Regions from separate parts of the Caproiciproducens galactitolivorans genome, predicted to be linked through region 1. Evidence: riboswitches for the same ligand, from Rfam matches in the RefSeq annotation. Region 1 holds a riboswitch; the other holds the start of a gene.
The links. Region 1 has a riboswitch for fluoride ahead of P9B68_RS04130 (inorganic diphosphatase). Riboswitches for the same ligand answer to the same signal wherever they lie in the genome.
Positions count from the first base shown of each region.

Region 2: another riboswitch for fluoride. It lies ahead of P9B68_RS09120 (redox-sensing transcriptional repressor Rex); the one in region 1 lies ahead of P9B68_RS04130 (inorganic diphosphatase).

Region 1 is NZ_JAJUFJ010000003.1:132,406-148,702, forward strand. It holds gene P9B68_RS04085 (DUF554 domain-containing protein) at 1-252, opposite strand, end outside; gene pglX (BREX-1 system adenine-specific DNA-methyltransferase PglX) at 484-3,729, shown strand; gene P9B68_RS04095 (HAD family hydrolase) at 3,747-4,388, shown strand; gene P9B68_RS04100 (hypothetical protein) at 4,422-4,931, opposite strand; gene P9B68_RS04105 (YaiI/YqxD family protein) at 5,105-5,542, shown strand; gene P9B68_RS04110 (NAD(P)/FAD-dependent oxidoreductase) at 5,607-7,034, shown strand; gene P9B68_RS04115 (hypothetical protein) at 7,189-8,208, shown strand; gene P9B68_RS04120 (TrmB family transcriptional regulator) at 8,406-9,101, shown strand; gene P9B68_RS04125 (diaminopimelate decarboxylase) at 9,107-10,396, shown strand; fluoride riboswitch at 10,449-10,522, shown strand; gene P9B68_RS04130 (inorganic diphosphatase) at 10,665-11,201, shown strand; gene P9B68_RS04135 (PocR ligand-binding domain-containing protein) at 11,242-12,285, opposite strand; gene P9B68_RS04140 (type 1 glutamine amidotransferase domain-containing protein) at 12,356-12,889, opposite strand; tRNA gene P9B68_RS04145 (tRNA-Gln) at 13,367-13,440, shown strand; tRNA gene P9B68_RS04150 (tRNA-Pro) at 13,465-13,541, shown strand; gene P9B68_RS04155 (hypothetical protein) at 14,075-14,503, opposite strand; gene P9B68_RS04160 (P-loop NTPase family protein) at 14,488-14,637, opposite strand; gene P9B68_RS04165 (hypothetical protein) at 14,732-15,103, shown strand; gene P9B68_RS04170 (beta/alpha barrel domain-containing protein) at 15,054-15,440, opposite strand.
Region 2 is NZ_JAJUFJ010000011.1:92,979-100,677, forward strand. It holds gene P9B68_RS09105 (MFS transporter) at 1-1,118, opposite strand, end outside; gene P9B68_RS09110 (MFS transporter) at 1,175-2,347, opposite strand; fluoride riboswitch at 2,393-2,456, opposite strand; fluoride riboswitch at 2,570-2,642, shown strand; gene P9B68_RS09115 (universal stress protein) at 2,705-3,487, shown strand; fluoride riboswitch at 3,485-3,554, shown strand; gene P9B68_RS09120 (redox-sensing transcriptional repressor Rex) at 3,741-4,394, shown strand; gene P9B68_RS09125 (MutS-related protein) at 4,488-5,957, shown strand; gene P9B68_RS09130 (MutS-related protein) at 5,989-7,509, shown strand.

The DNA of each region.
Region 1 (16,297 bases):
TATTTTGCCAAGGCCCTCAAGCCTGTCCTCAATTTTCAGCGCTTCCCCGATTATGCTGCCCATGGCCATGCAGGTAATCAGCAGGAGCAGATTATTGGCTTTCACCGCACTCATAATGCCGATCAGCAGCACCGAAAGGGCAATCGCATTCATAATGGTTTCCCGATAGTTTTCCCGGATTCCGCTTTTTAAAACCAGCCCCAAGGCGGTTCCTGCCACTACTGCAAGCGCGTTTACAATTGTTCCCAGCATATCCTTCCGACTTCCCATCCGTTCATGTGTTTTTTATGATATATCAATTTGCGTTTCGATGTCAATAAGGTTCACTTTATATTTGCGGCATTTCCAAAAGATGCCGTGGAGGTCAATTGCTTCTTTCTCATTGCGCAGGCGCAGGGAGAACGCCTTGCCTTACGATTTTTCTTTGAAATTGCAATAGGGTATGGTATGATATGTTTATCAGTCTGGGGAGGTATCGATGTAGTGAATAAGACGGCGATTAAGGCGTTTGCAATCAATGCGAGAAGGAAGCTCATTGCATCGGTCGCCCAAAGGATTACGGACAATATTGGCAGCGGAAAACTGATTGCCGAGCTTGCGGCAGACGTTACGGAAAAGGGGCTCGATGTCGTCGCGGAGGAAGTGTCCTATATCTGGTTTAAACGGATCATCGGCGTTCGTTTTATGGAAGTCAACGGGTATCTGCCCGGCGGTGTGCGCGTGCTGTCTTCGAAAAATCCGGGGCAGATTCTTCCGGATATTGTTGCTGCCGCGCCGCAGAAAGAAAAAACCGACGCGCTTTTTACCTCGCTGTTTATCGATTGCTGCCGTTCCCTTGCTGAAATCCTGCCGGATTATTTCAGGAGTGCATGCGGGTATCTGGACGCTTTGCTGGAACTGTCCTTCCAGGACAAAAACGGGATTGTCCGAAGGCTGGTCGACGGTATTTCCGAAGAGGATTTCCGCGAAGCGGTTGAAATCGTCGGCTGGCTTTACCAGTACTATAACGATGACCGGAAGAATGCAGTAACCGGCTTGAACGGCGGGCGGGTAAAGCGTGAGGATGTCCCCGCCGCAACCCAATTTTTTACGACCGACTGGATTGTGCGCAGCATGGTTGACAATTCGCTCGGCAGATACTGGTTGGAACGCCACCCCAAAAGCCCGTTGAAGGAGAAGCTTCTCTATTATCTGGGGGGCGGGGAGGAAGCGGCGGGACAGGAGATTTCCCCGCAGGAAATAAAAATCCTCGACCCCTGCATGGGCAGCGGGCATATCCTGGTTTACGCCTTTGAGATACTCGTGGAAATATACCGGGAATGTGGCTATTCGGCTTATGACGCAGCCGAGCAGATTCTTCGCCATAATCTTTACGGTCTTGATGTGGATCAGCGTTCGTATGAATTGGCTTATTTTGCCCTTTTCATGAAAGCAAGAAGCTATAACGCGGATATCCTTAACCGAAAAATACCGCTCAATCTGTTTCCAATTCAGGAAAGCAACGGAATCAGCGAAGAATTGCTTTCCTTTGTGGCTGATGGGGATGAAGAACTGCAGGAGGACATGCAGAGCTTAACGGCTTCTTTTTGGGACGCCAAAGAATACGGCAGCCTGATTTCGGTCGGTTCCCTGCATTTTGAACGCATTGACCGTCGTTTGGAAGAAATCCGGCAGGGGGAATGTGGCGGTTTGCCTTCCCCGGCTCTCCGGGAGGATACGCTGAAAAAGCTGCCGCCGCTTATCCGTCAGGCGCGGGCAATGGCGGGAACCTATCCGGTTGTGGCGACAAATCCCCCGTATCTTTATAAGATGAATACGAAGCTGAAAGCGTATGTCAACCGCCACTATCATGCATATGCCGGCGATTTGTTCGCGGTGTTTTTATACCGTAATTTCGGATTCTGCACAGAAAACGGGTATTGCGCGTTTATGTCCCCGTTTGTGTGGATGTTCATTAAAACGTATCAGAAATTAAGGGAATACATCCTACGGGAGAAATCCATATCTTCCCTTATCCAGTTGGAGTATTCCGCGTTTGAGGAAGCAACCGTGCCGGTCTGCACCTTTGTCCTGAAAAACGGGCCAGAGACGAGGCCGGGCGTTTACTTAAGGTTGTCCGATTTTCGCGGCGGTATGGAGGTGCAGAAGCAAAAGGCGATCGAAGCTTCCCGGAATCCCCGGTGCCCTTACCGCTATGAAACACCGTCGGCTCGCTTTACTAGAATCCCCGGAATGCCGATCGCGTATTGGGTGGACAGGGAATACGGGGAAATTTTCGCCAATACCTCCGGTATCGGCGCGTACGCTGCCGTAACCAACGGTCTTTTTACCTGCAACAATAAACGCTTCCTGCGCTATTGGTTTGAGGTGCCGCGCGAAGAAATCCATTTTCACTGTTCCGGCAGGGAGGACTGTGAAAAAAGTCCGCTGAAATGGTATCCTTACAATAAGGGCGGCGGGTTCCGGAAATGGTACGGAAATCAGGAGTATGTTGTGAATTTTCAAAATTTCGGGGAGGAAATCAGCAAATACCGGGTGCAGTCCGGGCAATCCGCGGTTTTCCCCGGGCAGGATTATTATTTTTTGCCGAGTATTTCATGGTCTTTCGTCAGCTCATCCAGATTCGGCGTGCGTTATTATCCCGGCGGCTTTGTGTTTGACATTGCCGGTTCCTCGGTTTTTATGAACCGCAGGGAGGATGTCCTTTACGCGCTGGGCTTTTTGTCCAGCAAATGCGCGTTTGCAATGCTGAATTTAATTAACCCGACGTTAAATTATCAGGCGGGGAACATTGCGCAGCTTCCGCTCCGCATTGATGAAAGCGTGAAGTCCCGGATAGACGCGCTTGTCCGCGAAAATATTGCGATCTCCAAAGCGGATTGGGATTTTTCCGAAACAAGCTGGAATTTCGAAACGCACCCGTTTTTAAAATTTAGGTCCGGAAGCGGAAAAATAGCAGATGCTTATGTCGCGTGGAAGGAATACGCGGAGTGCCGGTTTCAGCGGCTGAAGGAAAATGAAGAGGAGATCAACCGTATTTTCATCGGCATATACGGCTTGCAGAACAGCCTGACCCCGGAAGTGGAAGAACGGGACATTACCGTCCGACGCGCCGCGCTTGCCCGGGACACCCGAAGCTTCCTCCATTTTGCGGTTGGCTGTGTCTTCGGCCGCTTTCCTGTACCGGGCTACGATACCGACGTTACGGATGCGGTGCCGATTTGCAACGAGATACCGGATGACCTTGTGGCGAAGGTGGTCGCTTTCATCCGGTACGTGTTTGGGGAGGCGTTCCTGCAGGAAAATCTGGAATTCCTTACCTCTGCCATGGACGGCAGCGGCAGCCCTTTGGAAAAGATACGGGCGTATTATACGTATTCCTTTTACCAGGAACATTGCAGGCTGTATAAAAAAAGGCCGATCTACTGGCTTTTTAACGGCAGCGGGTGCCGGGTGCTTTGCTATATGCATTCATATCACGAAAATACCCTTTGTAACGTGCTGGGTTATTTTGAGGAAGCGCGGCAGCGGCTGGAAAAAGGGCTTAACCGCGGGGAATCCAAGGGAAAATCAGCGGCGCGGGTGAAACGGCTCCGTCGGCTGGAGCAGTACGAAGAAAGGCTGGGAAAGGCCGCTTCCGCGCACATCCGGCTGAACTTGGACGATGGGGTATTGTATAATTACAGCAAAATTCAAAACGGACAGAACTTGCTTGCGCCCTTAAAATAAATGGTGAGGTTGATACAATGATCAAAGCAGTCATATTTGATATGGACGGCACAATGTTTGACACGGAACGCGTCAAGATGCAGGCTTGGGCAAAAGCCGGGCAGGAGCTTCATTGCGCGGACGCTCATGAAATCTACGGGCAGATTATGGGCTTCACGTATGAATATGTGGAAAAAGCCTTCAAAGACGCCTATGGCAAGGATTTCCCTTATGAGGACTTTATCAAACTCGGTACCAAATACTTCAAGGGATACCTTGCGGAAAATGGGGTTCCGGTGAAAGCGGGGCTTTACACTTTATTGGATTATCTGAAGGCGAACGGCTATAAAATTGCGGTTGCAACCTCCACACAGAGGAAAACCACGCTGCACCATTTGAAAAGCACGAATACGCTTCCGTACTTTGACGCGATTGTGTGCGGGGATATGCTGGAAAAAAGCAAGCCGGACCCGGATATTTATCTGAAAGCGGCGGCCGCGCTTCAGGTTCCGCCCACAGAATGTATGGCGGTTGAGGATTCCCTCAACGGCATTACCTCGGCTTACCGCGCGGGCATGAAAACGGTAATGGTGCCGGATATGGTAAAGCCAAATTCTGAACTGAATAAAATGCTGTACGCCTGTGTTAAAACGCTGGACGAAATCATCGCGATCTTATAAAAATAAGCCGCCAGTGTCCTTGGCAGCTTACTGTTATTGTGAATCGGTATTTTTTAATATTTTGAACCGTTTCTTTACTTCTTCCGTCGGGAGGATCATGCTGTTGTACAGATCCGCCTTCGTTCCTACGTCGTAGGGACATTCCTTCGGCAGTTTACCAATATAGACAGTATTTCCCCTTGTGCCAAGATAGATCGGTTTTGCTGTGTGTTTAGCCGACTCCCATGATTTTTTAGGAACAAGAGAAATGGAGAGCAAAGGGTTTTCCGCATCCCCTTGAAACTCAAAAGAGATGGTGGTCTTTTTTGAACCATCCTTCAGCGTTTTTTCGCTGACGACAGCTTTATAATTTTCCGTTTCCCAACTGTCCGGTATTGCAAAGGAAAATCCCAATTCTTCGTTTGTATAGACGGTTTGCGCAGCAGCGTCTTCCAAAGGCGCGGATAATGCCAATTGCACGGAAGAAGGTTCTGCCTTTGCCGTACATGCGGCAAGAGCGATCATGCACAAGACGAGCCAGAGTAAAAGGGCGGGTTTTCGCATAAATCTCCTTCTTTCGGGTATACGTTTACCAATAAATCATATTCCGGAGGTATACAAATGTCAATGTAAGTATTAAAACTGTAACAAATTCATTACAATACTGTTATAATTAAAAAAAATTTGGGATTTGTGCTATAATAAAATGGCATAATTTTGAAGGCGGCGATGGGTCGATGAAAATTCTGGTGGATGCGGATGCCTGCCCGGTAAAGGAAATTATCGTTCGGCTGGCGCGTGAAAAAGCCCTTCCGGTCACAATGCTGATTGATACCAGCCACGAGATTCATGACGGTTACAGCACTGTTATTACCGTTGACAAGGGGCGTGACAGCGCGGATATCCGCCTTGTCAACCTGATTGAAGCCGGGGATATCGTCGTTACCCAAGATTTCGGCGTGGCGGCAATGGCCCTTGCCAAGGAAGCGAAGGTGCTGAACCAGAATGGGATGATTTACGACAATTCCAACATGGACCGTCTTCTTTTCGAACGCGCGCTCGGCCAGGAAGTGCGGCGCGCCGGTGGAAGAACCGGAAAAATCAGAAAACGTACCAAACAGGATGACCAAGCATTTGAGCGGACACTCTCCCGGATGATTGAAGAAAGTATTTGACAAATTTGTTTTTAATGGTATAATACCTATGTTTTGCTCAAAATTAAGACGTGGGGTTGAAAATATGTTTGATTATGACGTTATAGTAATCGGAGCCGGCCCAGCCGGCATTTTTACTGCCCTGGAAATGGATAAGCTCGCCCCTGAAAAACGGGTTCTGCTTGTCGATTCTGGCAGCGCGATAGACCGCCGCGCCTGCCCGGCAAGGACTTCCGGACAGTGCGCCCACTGTCCTACCTGTAATATTATGAATGGCTGGGCGGGTGCCGGCGCGTTTTCCGATGGAAAGCTTTCCCTTTCGGAGGAAGTCGGTGGCAATATCACCGATTATATGCCGGTTGCAAAAGCAAGGGAATTGATTCATTATGCGGATGAGATCTATCTCCATTATGGAGCGCCGTGTAAGGTGTTTGGAAAAAGCGACAAATTCGCGGAAAAAGTGTCCTATGAGGCGCGCAAGGAGAACATCCGGCTGATCCCTTGCCCGGTACGCCACATGGGAACCGAATATTCCTTTGAAGTCCTGCGCGGTATGTACCGCTATCTTTCCAGCCGTCCGAATTTTGAATTCCGCGAGCATACTACGGCGGATACGATTGAAGTGGAGGGCGGAAAGGCGAAGGGCGTATGGCTTGTTGATTCCAAGGGGGAACGCACCCTGGTGCGCGCGCCTTATGTCGTTATCGCCCCGGGCCGCGGCGGTGCGGACTGGCTTGCGCGTATCGCGCAGGAGAATAATCTTGCTACCATCAATAACGAAGTGGACATCGGCGTGCGTGTAGAGGTCCCGAACGCGGTGATGGATCACCTGACGAAGAATCTGTACGAGGCCAAGCTGGTTTATTACTCGGATACGTTTGAAAATAAGGTTCGCACCTTCTGCATGAACCCCGGCGGGATTGTTAGCGAGGAGCATTACGACGGGGGAATCGACGGAGGAATCGCGGTTGTGAACGGGCATTCCTATGCGGATGAGGATAAGCACAGCGAAAACACCAATTTCGCGCTGCTTGTTTCCACCAAGTTTACGGAACCGTTCAAACGGCCGATTGAATACGGGCGCTATATCGCGCAGCTTGGCAATATGCTGACCGGCGGCGGTATTATGGTGCAGCGGCTTGGCGACCTGCTCCTCGGCAGGCGTACGGATTATACAAGGCTGAAAAAGTCCACGACGATTCCGACCCTTACAAACGCGGTGCCGGGCGACCTTTCGTTTGTGCTGCCGCATCGCCATCTGACAAGCATTGTGGAGTCTTTGCGGGCCTTCGATAAGCTGGCGCCCGGACTGTATTCCAAAAATACGCTTCTCTACGGCGTAGAAGTGAAATTCTATTCCTCGAAGATATCCGTTGGGAATAATTTTGAAACGGCGATTAAGAATCTGTACGCCGTGGGAGACGGGGCTGGAATCACCCGGGGTCTGATGCAGGCTTCTGTGACCGGCATTGTTGCCGCAAGGGATATCGCAGAAAAACAGAAAAAGAAATAAATATTCAGCGAACCTGAAAAACGGGTTCGCTGTTTTTATGCATGGAATAAAAGCTGTGACATATAATTTGATAGATATGCCGTTCTTTCCATGCGAGCAGTTTCCTTTCGTACATCATGGAATAAGCCGGCATGATAAGTGAGGAGGGGATATTTTGCCCGAATATACGTTAAATTATTATATCCGGTCCAATAGCGCAAGGGGCTATGCGAGCTTTTTTGAGTCAAATTTCAGCCGCCTGCGTACGGTTGTCCGCTTAGACGGTTATCCGTCCGTTGCAGTAGCGGATATTGTCGGGAACATTTGCGCCGACGCGCTTGAAAAAAATTTTCATGTCGAGCTGATTCATAACTGCTTGGACAATTCGCTGGAAGGCGTGATCGTTCCGGAAAAAAGCGCCGGTGTTATCAACTTTCCGCTTTATGATGAAGAAGAATTCAGCGTTGCTGCAATTCTGAATGACGAAAACCTGCACCAGACTTTTGCAGGGCTGGAGGCGGCCCGCCGCCATTTTGCCGCGGCGCTGGAAATTCATGACCGATGGGAGCAGATTTATATATCGAATATGGATTTTGCTGCCGCCAACAAGCTGGCATCCGATACGATTGAAAGGGTAATCGGCGGGAATACGCTTGCGAAAAAAGGGGAGCAGATTCATCGCTTTTTCGGCGCGGCAACCATGGACGGTTCCCTTGACTATATCGACAGCCTTACATCCCATCTTGCAAAGCGGTATTTTATCAAAGGGCGGCCCGGAACGGGCAAGTCCACGTTTTTAAAAAAGATTGCCGAGTATGCTTGCGCCGCGGGATATGAAACAGAGGTATACCATTGCGCCTTTGACCCGAACAGCGTGGACATGATTGTTTTAAGAGAGCTTGGCCTGTGCGTGTTCGACAGCACGTCGCCGCATGAATACTTCCCGTCCCGCCCCGATGACGAGGTCATCGATATTTACAAGACCGCGGTTGCGGAGAAAACGGATGAGAAACACCGCTCGGAGATTGCCGCGATCATGACGGACTATAAGGCGGAAATCGCAAAGGCAACAAAACAGCTTGCCCGCGCGAAACGGTATTACGACGAAGTACAGCGGGGGCTTCTTTCGAAAATCAATGCCGGAGCGCTTGGAAATATGGAAAAGAAAATTCACGACAAAATTTTTGAAAGCTGATGATTCCTAAATCTAAAGCGGCTATGGGAAACCATAGCCGCTTTTGCGATTGCAATCATGACGGCTGGGGCGGAATACGCCCCAGCTTTTTTGCCTGTTTTTTCACGCCGGGCGGATATTTTGTATGATACGCTATTGACAAATTGCCCGGAAGCGGTTATAGTGTTCCTATAAAGAAACACTACTGGAGGGATTGCATGGATGCCGCTGAAATGCTGGGCTATTTCGGGCTGACCCGTCAGGAGTCGGTGCTCTACCTCATGCTTTGCTCCGAGGGCAGGATGACGGGATACGAAGCGGCGAAGGCGACGGGGATTTCGCGCTCGAATACGTATACGGCGCTCGCCGGCCTTGTGGAAAAGGGCGCGGCGTTTATAGAAGAGGATACCGCAACCCACTACCTTCCGGTTCCGGCGGAGGAATTCTGCGGTAACCGGATTCGCCGCATGCAGGAATACGCACAATTGCTTACGCAGGTTCTCCCGGAGCAAAGGGAGGAAACCGGGGGTTATATCACCGTAAAGGGCGAAGAAAATATTTTTGACAAAATGAAAAACATGATTGACAAGGCGAAGGAGCGGGTCTATCTCGCCGTTTCCGGGCAGACGCTTTCAAAGCTGATGCCCCAGATCAAGGGGGCTGTCGCTCGGGGGTTGAAAGTCGTGATTATCACCGACCCGCCGTTTGCGTTGGATGGGGCGCAGGTTTATCATACGAAAACCGGGCAGCACCAAATCCGGCTGATTGCGGACTCGAAAAACGTACTGACAGGGGACACCGCGGCAGGATCCGAATCAACCTGCCTGTACTCCCAAAAACGGAATCTGATTGAGCTTTTTAAAGAAGCATTGAAAAATGAAATTACGCTGATCACAATGATGGAAGGAAGTTGATTTTCTTGAAGAAGCCGTTTGTTACACTAGAACAATTAAAAAAAATTACTGAAAAATACCCCACTCCATTTTATCTCTACGACGAAAAGGGAATTCGGGAAAATGTGCGAAGGCTGCAAAAGGCTTTTTCCTGGAATCCCGGTTTCCGGGAATATTTTGCGGTAAAGGCAACCCCAAATCCTTTTTTGCTTCGCCTGTTGAAGGAAGAAGGCTGCGGTACGGACTGTTCTTCTTTAACAGAACTGATGCTTGCGGACGCGGTGGGCTTCCACGGAAGCGATATCATGTTCTCTTCCAATGACACGCCTGCGCAGGAATTTGTGCTGGCAAAAAAGCTGGGCGGAATCATTAACCTGGACGATTTTACGCATATTGACTATCTGAAAGAAGCCACGGGTATTCCGGAAACTATCTGCTGCCGCTACAATCCCGGCGGAACCTTCCAAATCAGCAACGCAATTATGGATAATCCGGGTGAGTCAAAATACGGGTTCCCCTACGACCAGTTGAAGGAAGGGTTTCTCAAGCTGCGTTCGTATGGAGCGAAACGGTTCGGTCTGCATGCCTTTCTGGCAAGCAATACAACGGATGACGCGTATTATCCGACGCTGGCGGGTATTTTATTCCGTACGGCGGTTGACCTGTACAAGCAGACGGGAATTGCCGTGTCCTTCATTAACCTGTCCGGCGGAATCGGCATTCCGTACCGCCCCGAACAGAAACCGGCGGATATTGAAAAAATTGGCGAAGGCGTCCGAATGGCCTACGAAGAAATTCTGGTTCCGGCGGGACTTAAAAATGTGGATATTTACACCGAACTCGGGCGTTACATCCTCGGGCCATACGGCTGCCTTGTCACAACGGCAATCCATGAAAAACATATTTACAAGGAATACATCGGCGTAGATGCCTGCGCTGCAAATCTGATGCGCCCGGCAATGTACGGGGCGTACCACCATATCACGGTTATGGGCAAAGAAAACGCGCCCTGCGACCATCGGTACGATATTACTGGGAGCCTGTGTGAAAACAACGACAAATTTGCAATTGACCGTATGCTTCCGAAAATCAATAAGGGCGATTTGCTGGTAATACATGACGCGGGAGCACATGGGCACGCCATGGGGTACAATTATAACGGTCGCCTGCGTTCTGCGGAGCTGCTCCTGAAAGAGGACGGGCCTGTTGAATTAATCCGGCGTGCGGAAACCCCGATGGATTACTTTGCAACCCTTGATTTTTCGGAAACATTTCAAATATTGAAAAAGCGTGAGAAAGAACTGGGGATTGAATAGTGTGTTCAGATTGTCTCCGAAATACATTGACATTTTATTGGATTATGATAGAATACTTACTGGGAATGAAGTTCTCCCATAGCGAATGCTAAAATTGCTTTTAAAGCTGATGACTTCTGTGGCATACACAGCAGGCATCAGCTTTTTTGTTTACTCCGGGGAGGGGGAAAGAGGGGCGGCTTCTCGGCTCTCCGCTCAGACTAGCTATAATAGCCATACTCAAACCCCGTTTGAAGGGGGCATCGAAAAGAATATTGGAGGGGTATTTTTGAACATTTGGCACGATATCTCCAAAGAAAGAATCCAGACAGACGATTTTTGCGCGGTCATTGAAATTCCGAAAGGTTGTAAAACGAAATATGAACTTGATAAAGGTACGGGTACGCTCTATATGGATCGAATTCTTTATACTTCCGCGCATTATCCCGCAAATTACGGGTTTATTCCTCGCACGATAGCGGAAGACCGTGATCCTCTGGATGTTCTTGTGCTCTGTACTGAGGATATACAGTCTCTTTCTCTTGTTCGGTGTCGCCCGATCGGTGTCATTGCAATGCTGGACAGCGGGTTTGTGGACGAGAAAATTATTGCCGTTCCCTTTCATGACCCTACCTATAACGCCTATCACGATATAACGGAACTGCCGAAACATGTGCTTGAAGAAATGTCGCACTTTTTCTCCGTGTACAAGCAGCTCGAAGGAAAAGCTACGGCTGTTGAGCATATACAGGACGCGCAGGAAGCGAAGAAGATCATACGAGTATGCATTGAAAGATATGAAAAAGAGTATGGCGCAAAAGAATGAACGCAATTAAGGAACGCCTGCCGTTTTCGGCAGGCGTTCCTTAATTTTGCTTCATTAGACTGTTGAGCTGATCGGCAATATGAACGGATTCTTGTATCACGGCAGAAACCTCCTCCATTGCGCTTGACTGTTCCTGGGTCGTATGTAAAGTGATATTAGAGTTGTTTACGGTTTCTTGGATGGATTCCTTGATCTTCTTTGTTAGCTTCATGATATGTTCGGCCGTATCGTTGGAAGTTTGGGACAAGGTCTGAATTTCCTTTGCAACGACGTCGAATCCTCTTCCAGCCTCCCCGACGCGAGCCGATTCTATGGATGCGTTGATGCCCAGAATCTTTGTATAGGATGCGATTTGGGTGATGGATTTCAAAACATCATTAATTTCTTCCGTAATGGTTTCCACTTGCGAAATCTCTTCGTTCAGGTCCTGTTGCCGTTCCGTAATATTCTGCGCGGAGGACGCAAGTTCTTCCAGAGTGGACGAAATCTCGATGAATTTATTTGCCAAAAGCTTAGCGAGATGTTCAAGCTCAATTTTTGCATAGCCGTTTTTGGCGAGTGCATTGACGACAATAAACAAAACTTCCGCGGCGGCGCTGATGCTTTTCATATCCGTAACCTTGATCTTTTTTACCGCCTCGACCAACCCGTCCCCACTAACATCAATTTCATTTGCAACTTTGCGGTAATGCTCCTCCCGGGGGTTTTCCGAAAGTACCTGTCCGCCCAAAACGGTTCCGATCAGTTCGCCGTTAATGATGATCGGTGCGGCAAAATCAATCAGACCCGCGTGGCATTGTCCGACAAACGGCCTGCCGGAGCGGGCGGCCATTTCGCCCATGCGGTGGTGGGATTCGGCACAGCGGCGGTCACCAATTTGAGACTGGTGGACAAATCCGTCGCAAAATCTTGTATAGGAACTGGGATTTGTTACCGGGGTGCCGTTACGGTCTACGGTCACACTGGCACAATTCATACCGATTGCAAAATTATCCTGGAATTTTTGCAACAAAGAGATGTCGATGATATCGCTTATTTCGAGCACCTTCATGTCAAGCGTGCCGTCTTCGTTTGTTTTTATCATACTTTGTTCGTCCTTTTTTGTATTTTGTTTGGCGGTGAAATACGAGTATCTTAATCGTCAGATTTCGTATTTATGAATCCGGATAACGCTTTTCAAGAAGGGAAAGAAAAGCTTTCATATACCCCGGTAGATCCTGCGGCCGGCGGCTGGAAACGATATTGCCATCCACAACCACGGGCTTGTCCAGCCACTTTGCTCCCGCGTTTTCCATATCGTCTTTAATACCCGGCGTGCTTGTGACGTTCTTTCCATTCAGTATTTTTGCGGAAATCAGAACCCAGCCTGCGTGGCAAATCTGACCGATTGGTTTGTTTTCTCTGTCTATTGCGCGAACCATCTCGATCACTTCCGGAAAACGCCGGAGCTTGTCCGGAGCCCAGCCGCCCGGAACCAGAAGTGCGTCGTAATCCTCGATGGCGATGTCCCCAAACGCATAATCGGAAGTGGCAGGTACGCCGTATTTCCCGATGTATTTTTCGCCGGCTTTTTCTCCGACCAGATGAACGGTTACACCTGCTTCCCGAAGCCTTAGAACGGGGTACCACAATTCCAAATCCTCAAAATTGTTTGCAATGAAACAGACCACTTTTAATCCTTTTTTCACTAAATAATCCTCCTTTCATTTTGCTTTTATATATGATTTGAATTTTCTCGAAATTTTATAAAATTATTATATCATAATTCTAGGATGTGGTATTCTAATTTTACAATTTTTTTTATTGTATGATTTTTTATGAGGTTTTTACGCTGTTGCGGAGAAAATATTGCCTGTGTAAATACGGAGGTGCGTAAAGGAGCGCCTATCACAGAGAAAGCACCTTGTCTCCCCCGCAGAGCGCAGGAAGAAGTTACTTCAAAAAAAGATGGCATAAACCGGGAATTTTATAATAAGTTCTGAAAAAATACAAAGTACTAAAAAAATTAAAAAAAAAACTTGCATTTTACTGCTGAATGTAGTAGAATATATCTCGCTGACACGTTAGCCCCCATTACGATATAGGTTAGGTATTGACGGGGTGAACGGAATACAATATATGGTGTGACAAAGCCATAAAGTCATTATAAGTTGCCGATATTTTGATGCGGAATTGTGTAAGGGTAGCACGACAGACTCTGACTCTGTTTGTGAGGGTTCGAATCCTTCTTCCGCAGCCATGGCCCCAAAGAGGGCCGATTTTTCGAGGTGTGGCTCAGCTTGGTAGAGCGCTACGTTCGGGACGTAGAGGCCGCTGGTTCGAATCCAGTCACCTCGACCATGAATGATAAAGGGTAAAAGTATATGCTTTTACCCTTGTTATCAAATAATTTTTATGTATCACAAAGGATTGTTGGCGCAATCACATAGGAATAAAGGTTCCTCTCCTAGGTTCTCTGGAAGCTGCCCCCAATACAGTAACGTTGGAAAAACAAAAATTGCAAGGAAAATTTAACAATATATCGTTTGAAAGACCGTATTTATTCCGGTCTTTTATTTTATTCTAGTGTTTTTGTATTCTCTGCATTCAGATATATCGCTATATCGAAAAATTTGATATTAGTGCTTTTAAATCATAATTGTGCTAGCAGCCGCACGTTCAAACAATAATAAAATAGCGCAAAAAGTGGCTGGAAACTGGACAATTTTTAGTGGCTTTGCAATGTGCAAATGAAAATCAGCACGAATATATTGCAATCTTGCTAGAACATATGTATTTACTCAAGTACCAAGCATCCATCCTCAAATGCGGTCGGGTAAGTTAGTGGCATCATACGGTTTTTGAATACAATGATATAGGCATATACATAAAATCTACCTCCTGAATTCAACCGGCTTAGTCAGCCGGATAACGCGTATAAGGGTTACAAAAATCACAAGAGCCGTAATAGACAAGGAAATCTTCCCCTTGGTTGTGCAAAACAGAAACCCTTTCCAGTCATTATTCAAAGCGCATGCGGCCAGAATAATCCCTCCAATGATTGCAAGCACAGATAAATACATTTTTATTTCTTTATACATTTCATAGTCGAGTTCCTCGGAAACCGTACGCATTTTGGAGAGCTTCGCCACAATAGGATAGGTTGTTTCATTTTCTTCCAAACGATAGCCAATAAGACTGATCTCGTCCCCATATGGTGCGGAATATTTTAAGATGTCTGTCTGGGAAATCCGGGACTGTGACAACAATTCACCTAAAGAGGGGTGATTCTGCTTCCCGGCAGGAGTCAGGACTGGAAGCATGGCGTTTCTTCATCACAGGTGACGATCGCAACGCTCCGTTTTATTGCTTCCAGTCCTTTTGCGATCTTCACAGAAAGGGTGGTTTTTCCACTATCCGGGCTGCCCCAAATCGCAAGAACCTGATTATTGTTCATTTGTTTTTCCTCCCTGTTTGGATGCAAGGTACTGGTCCTGTGCGTCTATAAATTTCCGCGCTGTTTTCTCGTCTCCCCGGTAAACAAGGGATGCGTGGATGGTGTCGTTAGCGTTATAGTCGATGAGGTTTTTTTCTGCTCCGGTGTGACCAATACGGTCAAGGTGGTAGGCATTTCATTCTTTGTGGAAGTACTGGTATTATCTTTTCTTCCTGTTTTTATGTATTTATGGATCCTGGCGAATAACCCGATGGCTAACCCGAGTTATACGGAACGGATTTCGGCTCTCGCTTTGCAAGGCAATTCTTATCGAGAACCAGACGAACGGGAATCCCATCCTGAGCTAAAAGAGCAGATCGAGTACGATTATTTTGAGGAAAACTTCCCTGATGACCTAGGCGTCATTTCAGACATGATCATCCGCCTTCCATTCTGTGGCAGCCCACAATCCACTTTGCTGGAATAATACCGCGATAAATATACCATTTGTCGCTGCCATCCCACCCTGTCACAATCTGTTGAGCTTCTTCCGGCATATCTGCCACAAAATCAATCGCCCGTATAAGCTTTTTGCGATAGTTGTCTGGTATATTAACGGTCAGCCTATACGCTGTGCGGCTATAATCGATTAAGTTTCGGGTTGCCCAGCTTTGCTTGCGTGGGTCAGGCTCTGTAGTGAGCCATTGACAACGCGGTATGAGCTTATACACGCCGTCTACAAGTTTCGGAAATTGCCCCAGCGTAAGTCCCTCGTGCATGATGCTGTCTTTGTGCTGTGCCGCACAAAAATGATATATGTTCATTTTCGTCTCTCCTGCATTGACATTTTCATTTCTACTGTAAATTGTAATCCCATAACGGCTCCTCCTTTTCCTGCCCTAACTGGATGAAATAATTATGGCAGAAGGCCGGTTTTAATTTGTTTTCCCTGATAATTAACAGGGAAGCCTCTGTGTCATATTTTAATCCACCAGTTTAGGTCCGATATGCCAATCGTCGTAAGTTTCCGTATGCCCAGCGTACCAAGCAATACGGAACGGACCGCAAGCTCGTGGCATACTCCCGATCGACCTCCGCTTCGCGTCCCTCCTGCGTTATTGGTAAGTGAGTGTACATGCAGGCGTTCAGAAATTCCTCTGATTCCGGGATATCAGTTGCGTCTAAACCGTCCGACCCGTAACATAGTCTTTCCTTTGCCATAAAAATCTCTCCTTTTTTAATTTGATATCAAGGTATAGAAAATTCGATGTAATAGAATTGCCTTGGCTCTGCGGATATCTTATGAAAGATACAGTAGGCAGAATTCGGACATTTCCTATACCGGTTAAAAAATAAACATTTTTGAATATGCTTTAAGTTTCTCTGATATGCCGGTTTGCTGGTAATAATCTTGATTTTTCCAATTTCCTGCATTCTTACATATTGTACCTTATGGAGCATAAAAGCTAACCGTTTAACGGACGATTCGCTTCCTGTGGCTGCTTTTTGTTTATCCGCAGAGACCCAGGTTTTGGCGATATGGAAGCACCGGGAGTTTCATACAATTCTTGTGCCGGGCAATTTGATTCCTCCTATTGTTTATTTTTTTTAGCTGCTCTATTGAAAACGATAAAACCTCTGCGACAGGGAAGACAGTCCCGTTACAGAGGTTTCATTAATT
Region 2 (7,699 bases), on a different contig from region 1:
TAAAGAACTGACCGCTCATATATAAAACCCATGGCTGAATTTCCAATTAACATTGCCATTCCATATATTGTGTTAAAATAACCAAAGGCTTTTCCTCTATCGGCAACAGGGGTAATATCAGATATTGCTGCTTTCATAACAGTTTCATGAATGCTCATTACACATCCCCACAATAAAATGCTGATGACAGCAAAAGCAGTTGAAGTAGAGAAGCCTAAAACTGATACAGCAATACTTAAAAGCGAAATAGATACGAGAACTTTTATTCCCATACGATCATAAAGCTTTCCGATAAAAACAGCAAGCAATCCATCAATTGCCATAGCAACTGCATATAATGTTGGAATTGCCGCTTGGTTTAATATTCTTTGAAATAAAAAGTGATAGGAAAGTATAGGAAAGCCGGCAAAGCCAAGAACACTAAAAAAAATGAACAGAGAATATAACCAATAATCAGCCGATACCTTCCTTTTTGAAGCTTGCGGTTTTTGATTTGCTGCCCCTCCGGACACGGTGATTGTTTCAAATTGCGACGGATTCGGATACTTATGCTTTGTATATAATACGACGGCAATCGTTAAAATTGCAGGAGCCCACATAATTTGAACCCCCTGCTTATACCCGCCAAAAGATGAAAGACATACCGTAAAAATAAGAGGCCCAATAATTGCGCCGATCTGGTCAAGAGCCTCACTAATACCAAAACCAAATCCAGATCCTATATGCTTTGTTGCATGTGAAATCATAGTATCTTTGCCGGGGCTGCGTACCGCTTTGCCAATTCGTTCAAGAATAATAAATAGTGCTGCAATTTCCCAATGCTCAGCCAAAGCCAGTAATGGAACTGAAATAAGCATAGCATAGCCTATAGTCGTCACAATCCAGCTATTACCGGTTTTATCAATAAAATATCCCGAAACAGCCCGGATTGCATATCCCAGGAATTCTCCAAAACCCGTTATAAGTCCAACTGCCACGGCATTGGCACCCAATACACCTAAATAGCTGCCATAGATACTACGCGCTCCTTCATAAGTAATATCCCCCAAGGCGCTGATTAATCCAAATAATAGAATAAATTCAAGTGCGAGATTTTTCTTTTTAGTTGTTTTATCCATATATTATTGTCTCCCAAATGCTGTTTCTTTTTTGCGCAGCAATTTCTTAGCATTGCCTAATCGGCAGCACATCTTTCTAATTTTGAAAAGCTTAAAAGAATTAAAGATATTATTGCACAAGCAGCTCCGAAATAAAAAGTTGCTGCCGGTGCAACTTTGTCCCATAGGAATCCGGCAATTAAATTTGCAGGTAAGGACATTAGTCCGAGAGAAGCATTAAAAAATCCGTATGCTGTGCCACGCTGATTATCAGGCACAATATGTGCAACTAACGCTTTTGCTATACCCTCTGTCGTCGCATAATAGAACCCGTAAAAGATATAAATGATCCAGATTTGCCATGCTTGATTTGCAAGAGCAAACCCGACATAGGCGATTGCGTAAATCAGCCACCCGGCTTGCATGACTTTAACCCGCCCGATTTTATCGGACAACGCACCTGCCGGTGTGGATAGGAGCGCATAGAATAGGTTAAACAGTGCATATACAACAGGAATTGCGATGACGCTGACACCTACATTTTGAGCACGTAAAATTAAATAGGAATCACTTGAATTTCCTAAAGTGAATATTAGCATTATAATCAGAAAATATAGGAATTTGCCTTTTAAGAGTGTCCAATTAAACTTACTCCCTTGGGGTGAATCCGGTTGAGACTTTTCTCTCACGAAAAAAACAATCAGCAAAAGGGTAATGGCTGAAATCAATCCGCCAATATAGAAAATAATTCTGTATCGCATAATATTTTTCGCAAGAAGCCATAAGAGACCGGCGGTAGCAAGTGGGCCAACAACAGAGCCAAATGTATCAAGTGTGCGCTGATAGCCAAAGGAAAATCCCATTTCCCCTTCTTTTGCGGATTGAGCAACAAGCGCGTCTCTTGGCGCATCCTTTATGCCCTTTCCTATACCGTCGGCAAAGCGGAGAACAAAAGCCTGCCATGCTGTAGAAGCAAAGCCGAACAAAAATCGACTGACTGCAGATAATAAATATCCAATAAATACGATTGCTTTACGCTTTTTTAGTTTATCCGACAAAAATCCAGACAAAATTTTGAAGATGCTTACGATTGTTGTAAGGCTACCTTCTACTAACCCTATCATCTCCTTGCTCATGCCAAGGACTGAGGAATAGAATACAGGCAGGATGGGCTGTATCATATCTTGCCCGAATCCTCCGAAGAAAGCTACCCATCCGAGAGTACGAACATTGTTTCTGTTTCGCTTCATGATGATACACTCCTTTTTTCTCCAACAAAAAAACTTCTATTATTTATAATAATAGAAGTCATTAACCCCAGAAATGGGGTATAAGGCGAACTTCATCGCCGTTATTCTAATTGCTTTAAGTTTAGTCATAAGACTGTGTTTTGTCAACTATAATTCAATGCTGCAAATACAATTGATAAAAGTTAGTATAATTCTTGCAGATGCTGATGCAAAGTGCTATACTACCCTTAAAGGGATGAAGCTCCCCTTCGGAATATCCGAATTGCTGATTACAGCTGATGGCTTCTACAAGATTGTAGAGGTTGTCAGCCTTTTTCATCGTCTAAGGGGGGGACTTATCAGATGGGAGGCACTGTCATGAGAAATATCCTTATCCCGATTGACGGAACGGAACGCAGCATGAAAGCGGTTGACTTGGTAAAGTCACTATACATGCCAAAAGACGTGAATATTGTACTGCTCATGGTTCGGGAAGATATTGCGTCAATGTTTTCTGCGAAAGAATTTGATAAGATAAAAAAGGAAATGAAATCGACTTTGGATGCTGTTTCCGATCAAATGCCGGGTTTTCAGGTGAAAAAAGAAGTAGTGATTGGCCGCGCCGGGGAAGGGATTTTGGATTGTGCAAACCAAAATAACATAGATATCATTGTAATGACAAAATCCACCAAAGACGGTTGGTCTCAAATGATTGGATCTGTAGCGTCTTATGTGGTAAAATACGCTAGTTGCATCGTCATGATTGTACCGGAAAACGGTTCCTATGAACGATTGAACCGTAAATTAGTAAGATGCAAGCATATGGATGATATTGTCACCTTGGCAGGGCAAGCCAGTCTGAAAACGAGCACTTGTTATCTGCCGGTTCAAGCGGGAATATGCAGTTATTTTATTACGGTCTTAGAGGGGAAAATGAGGCTGAATCATCTAGCTTTTAACCCGGATGGAAATATGTGGAACCTTCCGCCTCAGAACAAACAGCCGGATCATTACGATTTAAAGAAAGGGGAAGAAAAAGAGATTCAGGTTGAAATACTGGTTTGTTACGACCATCTGGATCAAATAAAAGTAGTAAACCCAAGCATGACGGAACCACTAAAATTCCATTATATTGCCCGCTTTGAGAACACGGAAAACTAAATAAAAGGGAATGAAGTTCTCCCTTGGCAACAAGCCGAAACGAATGGCTGATGACTTCTACAACAAATTGCGGTAGATGGCATCAGCTGTTTTTTACGGTGCTTACCGCTCAAGAGGGAATTTTTATGACCGATGAACCAACTGAGAAATATTCGGGGCCTGTTCCATTAATTGATGGATTTACGACAATTTATAAGCAAAGCATTGAGGAATTGGATAAGTCAGGGTAATTCAATTTATGAAATGGTGTTATATGAAAGTTGATAATGATATGATGCGGCGCATCCCACTTTATTTTAAGTATTTGCAAAATATCCCCCAAAATATACAAGCCTTGAAGCTAAACGCTATCGCAAAGGATCTTTCTATCCCTTCAAAAACTGTCAAGGGAGATATACAGATTCTGTTAGGTATAGAACGTTTCAGAGAAATTAATCGGGAAGAACTTTTTCAAGCGGTTTATCAGCATATGCTCTGCAAATCAGCAAGTGCGGTGGTATTGGTCGGTGTTGGAAAAATCGGGAAAGCACTTTTGGGTTATGCTGGGTTTTCCGTCTACGGTCTCGACATTCTCGCCGGTTTTGATATTAACGAACAATTGATTCGAAAAGGCGTATCGGGAAAGCCGGTTTATCCTGTTAATGAGTTGGAAGCAATATGCCATCGGTTGAATGCGAAGATTGCCATTATTGCGACACCAGGTATCAGCGCGCAAACGACCTGTGATGCACTAGTCAGAGCAGGTATCGTTGCTATATGGAACTTTTCTTCCGTCCAGCTCAAAGCTCCGAGCCATATGATGATATTCAACGAACGCATGACGGACACGCTTAGATCACTTGCTGCATATGCAAATACAATAACCCAATGTGACATGTCAACAGACGCACAAATTGGAAAGGATTGATGCTTTACGTTCTTCAGCATTTTATTCCCAAATGATGATAAGATTCCTCATCAGGAAGCGGAATCAGAACCGGGCTATTTCAAAGACCTAAATTTGGATCAAATAATCCACCCAATTTTAACCGGCTACAAAACATACCAGCTGGATCGCTGGTTTTTGACACCCCTCGCTAATGCGGATATTATCCAATATCGGCAGGATGTTATGCGTGACCTTGAAAATGATGGGCTACGGGAGCTCATTTCCACTTTTTCTAAAACCATTTTTGAGCTCAATGCCTTTCAAGATCAATTGAGGAAAATTCTGGTTTCCAATGACGCTTATCAAAACAACTATTTGGCCAGAGGACGAATGTTGGATTTTGCAAGTCGATATTGTTCCGTCATCATTGAGGCAGTAAATGGTCTAAATAAAAAGACGATACTTTCGAAAGGCTTACAGAGATTTGTGGACTATCTGCATAACTATCAAGAAAGCGAGAAGTTCCTTACCTTGAAAACAAGCGTGGATGATCTGAAAAAGGAACTTTCCACGGTGCACTATTGTATGTTGATAAAAAACGGCGCCATACGAGTCCGAAAATACGAGAATCAGCCAGACATCAGCGTTGACGTCCGCGAATTATTTGCCCGTTTTCAGCAGGGAAATGTGCAAGAGTACCGCCACAAGCTGACGGAAGAACCTCGGGCAGAGCATGTGGAAGCTGCTGTTCTCAAACTGGTCGCAACCTGCTACCCAAATGTTTTTTCTGATCTGAACGATTTCTGTATGCGGAACTTGGAATTCATTGATCCGGTTATCGCGCAGTTTTCACGTGAAGTTCACTTCTATCTTTCATGGCTGGGATTTATAGCACCTCTCAAAGAAAGGGGGCTGCCTTTCTGCTATCCCAGGCTTACGTCCGGTGCTGACAGGCTCTACGACCTAAACTTCTTCGATCTTGCACTGGCAAAGTCGCTTGGCTCTGAAAACAAGCCGGTTACAAACGATTTTACGCTGGAGCCTCCGGAACGGATTTTAGTCGTCACAGGGCCAAATCAGGGAGGAAAAACTACCTATGCGCGCGCATTTGGGCAAATCCATTATCTTGCAAGTCTCGGCTTGTGCGTTCCGGGAAAAGAGGCATCGCTTTTATTATTTGACCAGATTTACACTCATTTCGAACGCGAAGAAGATTTATCATCACTCAACGGAAAACTACAGGATGATTTGGAACGACTGTATGACATTCTAAGCCATGCCACTTCGAAAAGCCTTATTGTCATCAACGAAATATTTTCTTCAACCACCCTATCGGACGCTATTTTGCTGGGCAACCATATGATGGATGCCATTGTGAAAATCGGCTGTCCGGCTATTTGTGTAACATTTATTGATGAACTTGCCACTTACGGAAAAGAAACAGTCAGTATGATGAGTACGGTAGATGAAAACGATCCTACAATAAGGACCTTTCAAATTGTACGTAAGCCTCCTGACGGACTGGCTTATGCACTTCACATCGCCTCGAAATACCATCTTACTTATGCTCAGCTCAGCGCACGGCTAAAGCAAAAAATGTGAATAGTACCAAGTACGGAAGGAATAGGTAAAAATGGAAGTCAGATTATTAGCTGATGATTTTGATTTTAATATGCAGGAAAAACCCTCTTGTGATTGGAAAACATTGTCTGATGATCTCGAATTAAAACGGATTATATCCGCAATGGGCAACGGGGACGACTTGGTTGAGAATGTATGCGATCAAGTCCTGTCTCATTCTTTGAAAAACATAGAGCAAATTCGTTACCGACAGGATATTCTCAAAGACTGTATTAGTAATTCAGATACCATAAGGAAATTATATAAAATTACTTGTGAAACAAAGGAACAGAAGAGCAGATTATGGTCGTGGTTATCGCCTAATCAGTCTTTGTCAATCAATTATTCAAGCTCCATTACCCTTCTAAAGCTTTATTCCGAAGCATTGTTGAACATCCGTAATGCAGCAGTACGTAATTCGCAGAATTTTCATGCAAAAGGTTGGAAACGATTCATTCAGATGTTGCAAGATGAACTGAGTGATGACTATTTTACACAGGTTAGAGCGTTGCTGAATGAACTAAAAGATGAAGATAACAAAGGAATATTGATTAGTGCTAATCTTGGTAACTATTGTCAAGGTGTGAATTATGTTTTAAGGCGCAAAGAAGGAAAGCATTTTTGGTGGCATTGGAGTTTCTCTCCTGAATTTAACCTAGCGCCAAGGGATGATGCCGGTGCTTCTGATTTTGGAAAAAGACGTGATCGGGCAATTAACGAAAGTACCAATGTTCTTTCACAATCAGCGGAACACATTGGAAACTTTTTTCTGACCCTTCAACAGGAGCTTGCCTTTTATATAGGCTGCTTGAATTTGCACGACAAAATGAAGGAATTAAAGATGCCTCTATGTATTCCTGAATTACTTTCTCTCCGATCTGAAAATAGAAAATTTGATAATTTATACGACATTAGCCTTGCTTTGACCAAAAATACATCGGTTATCGGTAATCGGGTTTGTGCAGAAAATAAGCGCCTTACTATCATTACGGGCGCAAATCAAGGGGGAAAGTCGACATTTCTCCGAAGTATTGGCCAGGCTCAGTTGATGATGCAATGTGGGATGTTTGTCGGAGCTGAATCCTTTCAGGCTCCAATAAGGAATAAAATTTTTACCCATTTCAAAAAAGAAGAGGATAGTTCTATGAAAAGCGGAAAGCTTGATGAAGAACTGTCTCGTATGAATCAAATTTCCGATCAACTCAGTCCCTATTCTTTTGTGCTCTTTAATGAATCTTTTGCGGCTACAAACGAACGGGAAGGTTCTGAAATCTGCCGACAGATTACAAAGGCGCTGATTGATAATAAAATTGAAGTATTTTCTGTTACACACCTTTATACTTACGCAATCAGCTTTCTTCAGGATGGACGTCAGGATGTTCTGTATTTAACAGCACAAAGGTCAGAAGATGGAACGCGGACGTTTCAGATCGCTCCCGGGCAGCCAGTTCAAACTGCTTATGGCGAAGATCTGTATCGCAAAATATTTCTTCAAAAAAACTGGGTTTTGCCCAAAACACAAGGAACAGAGTAGTATCCACTTTATATCGTTCCTTATCAAATAAAAGAATGCAGGTTTGGAGAAGCTATTTTCACACCCTGAATCAACTGCGTCATAGTCCTCCAGACTTTGCTGGTCTGGAGGATTTTTTACTATGCGGTTTAAATTCAATTAAAGTACCGGGGAATCGGAGTGTAGAAATGCACTTCAATTCCCCGGATTT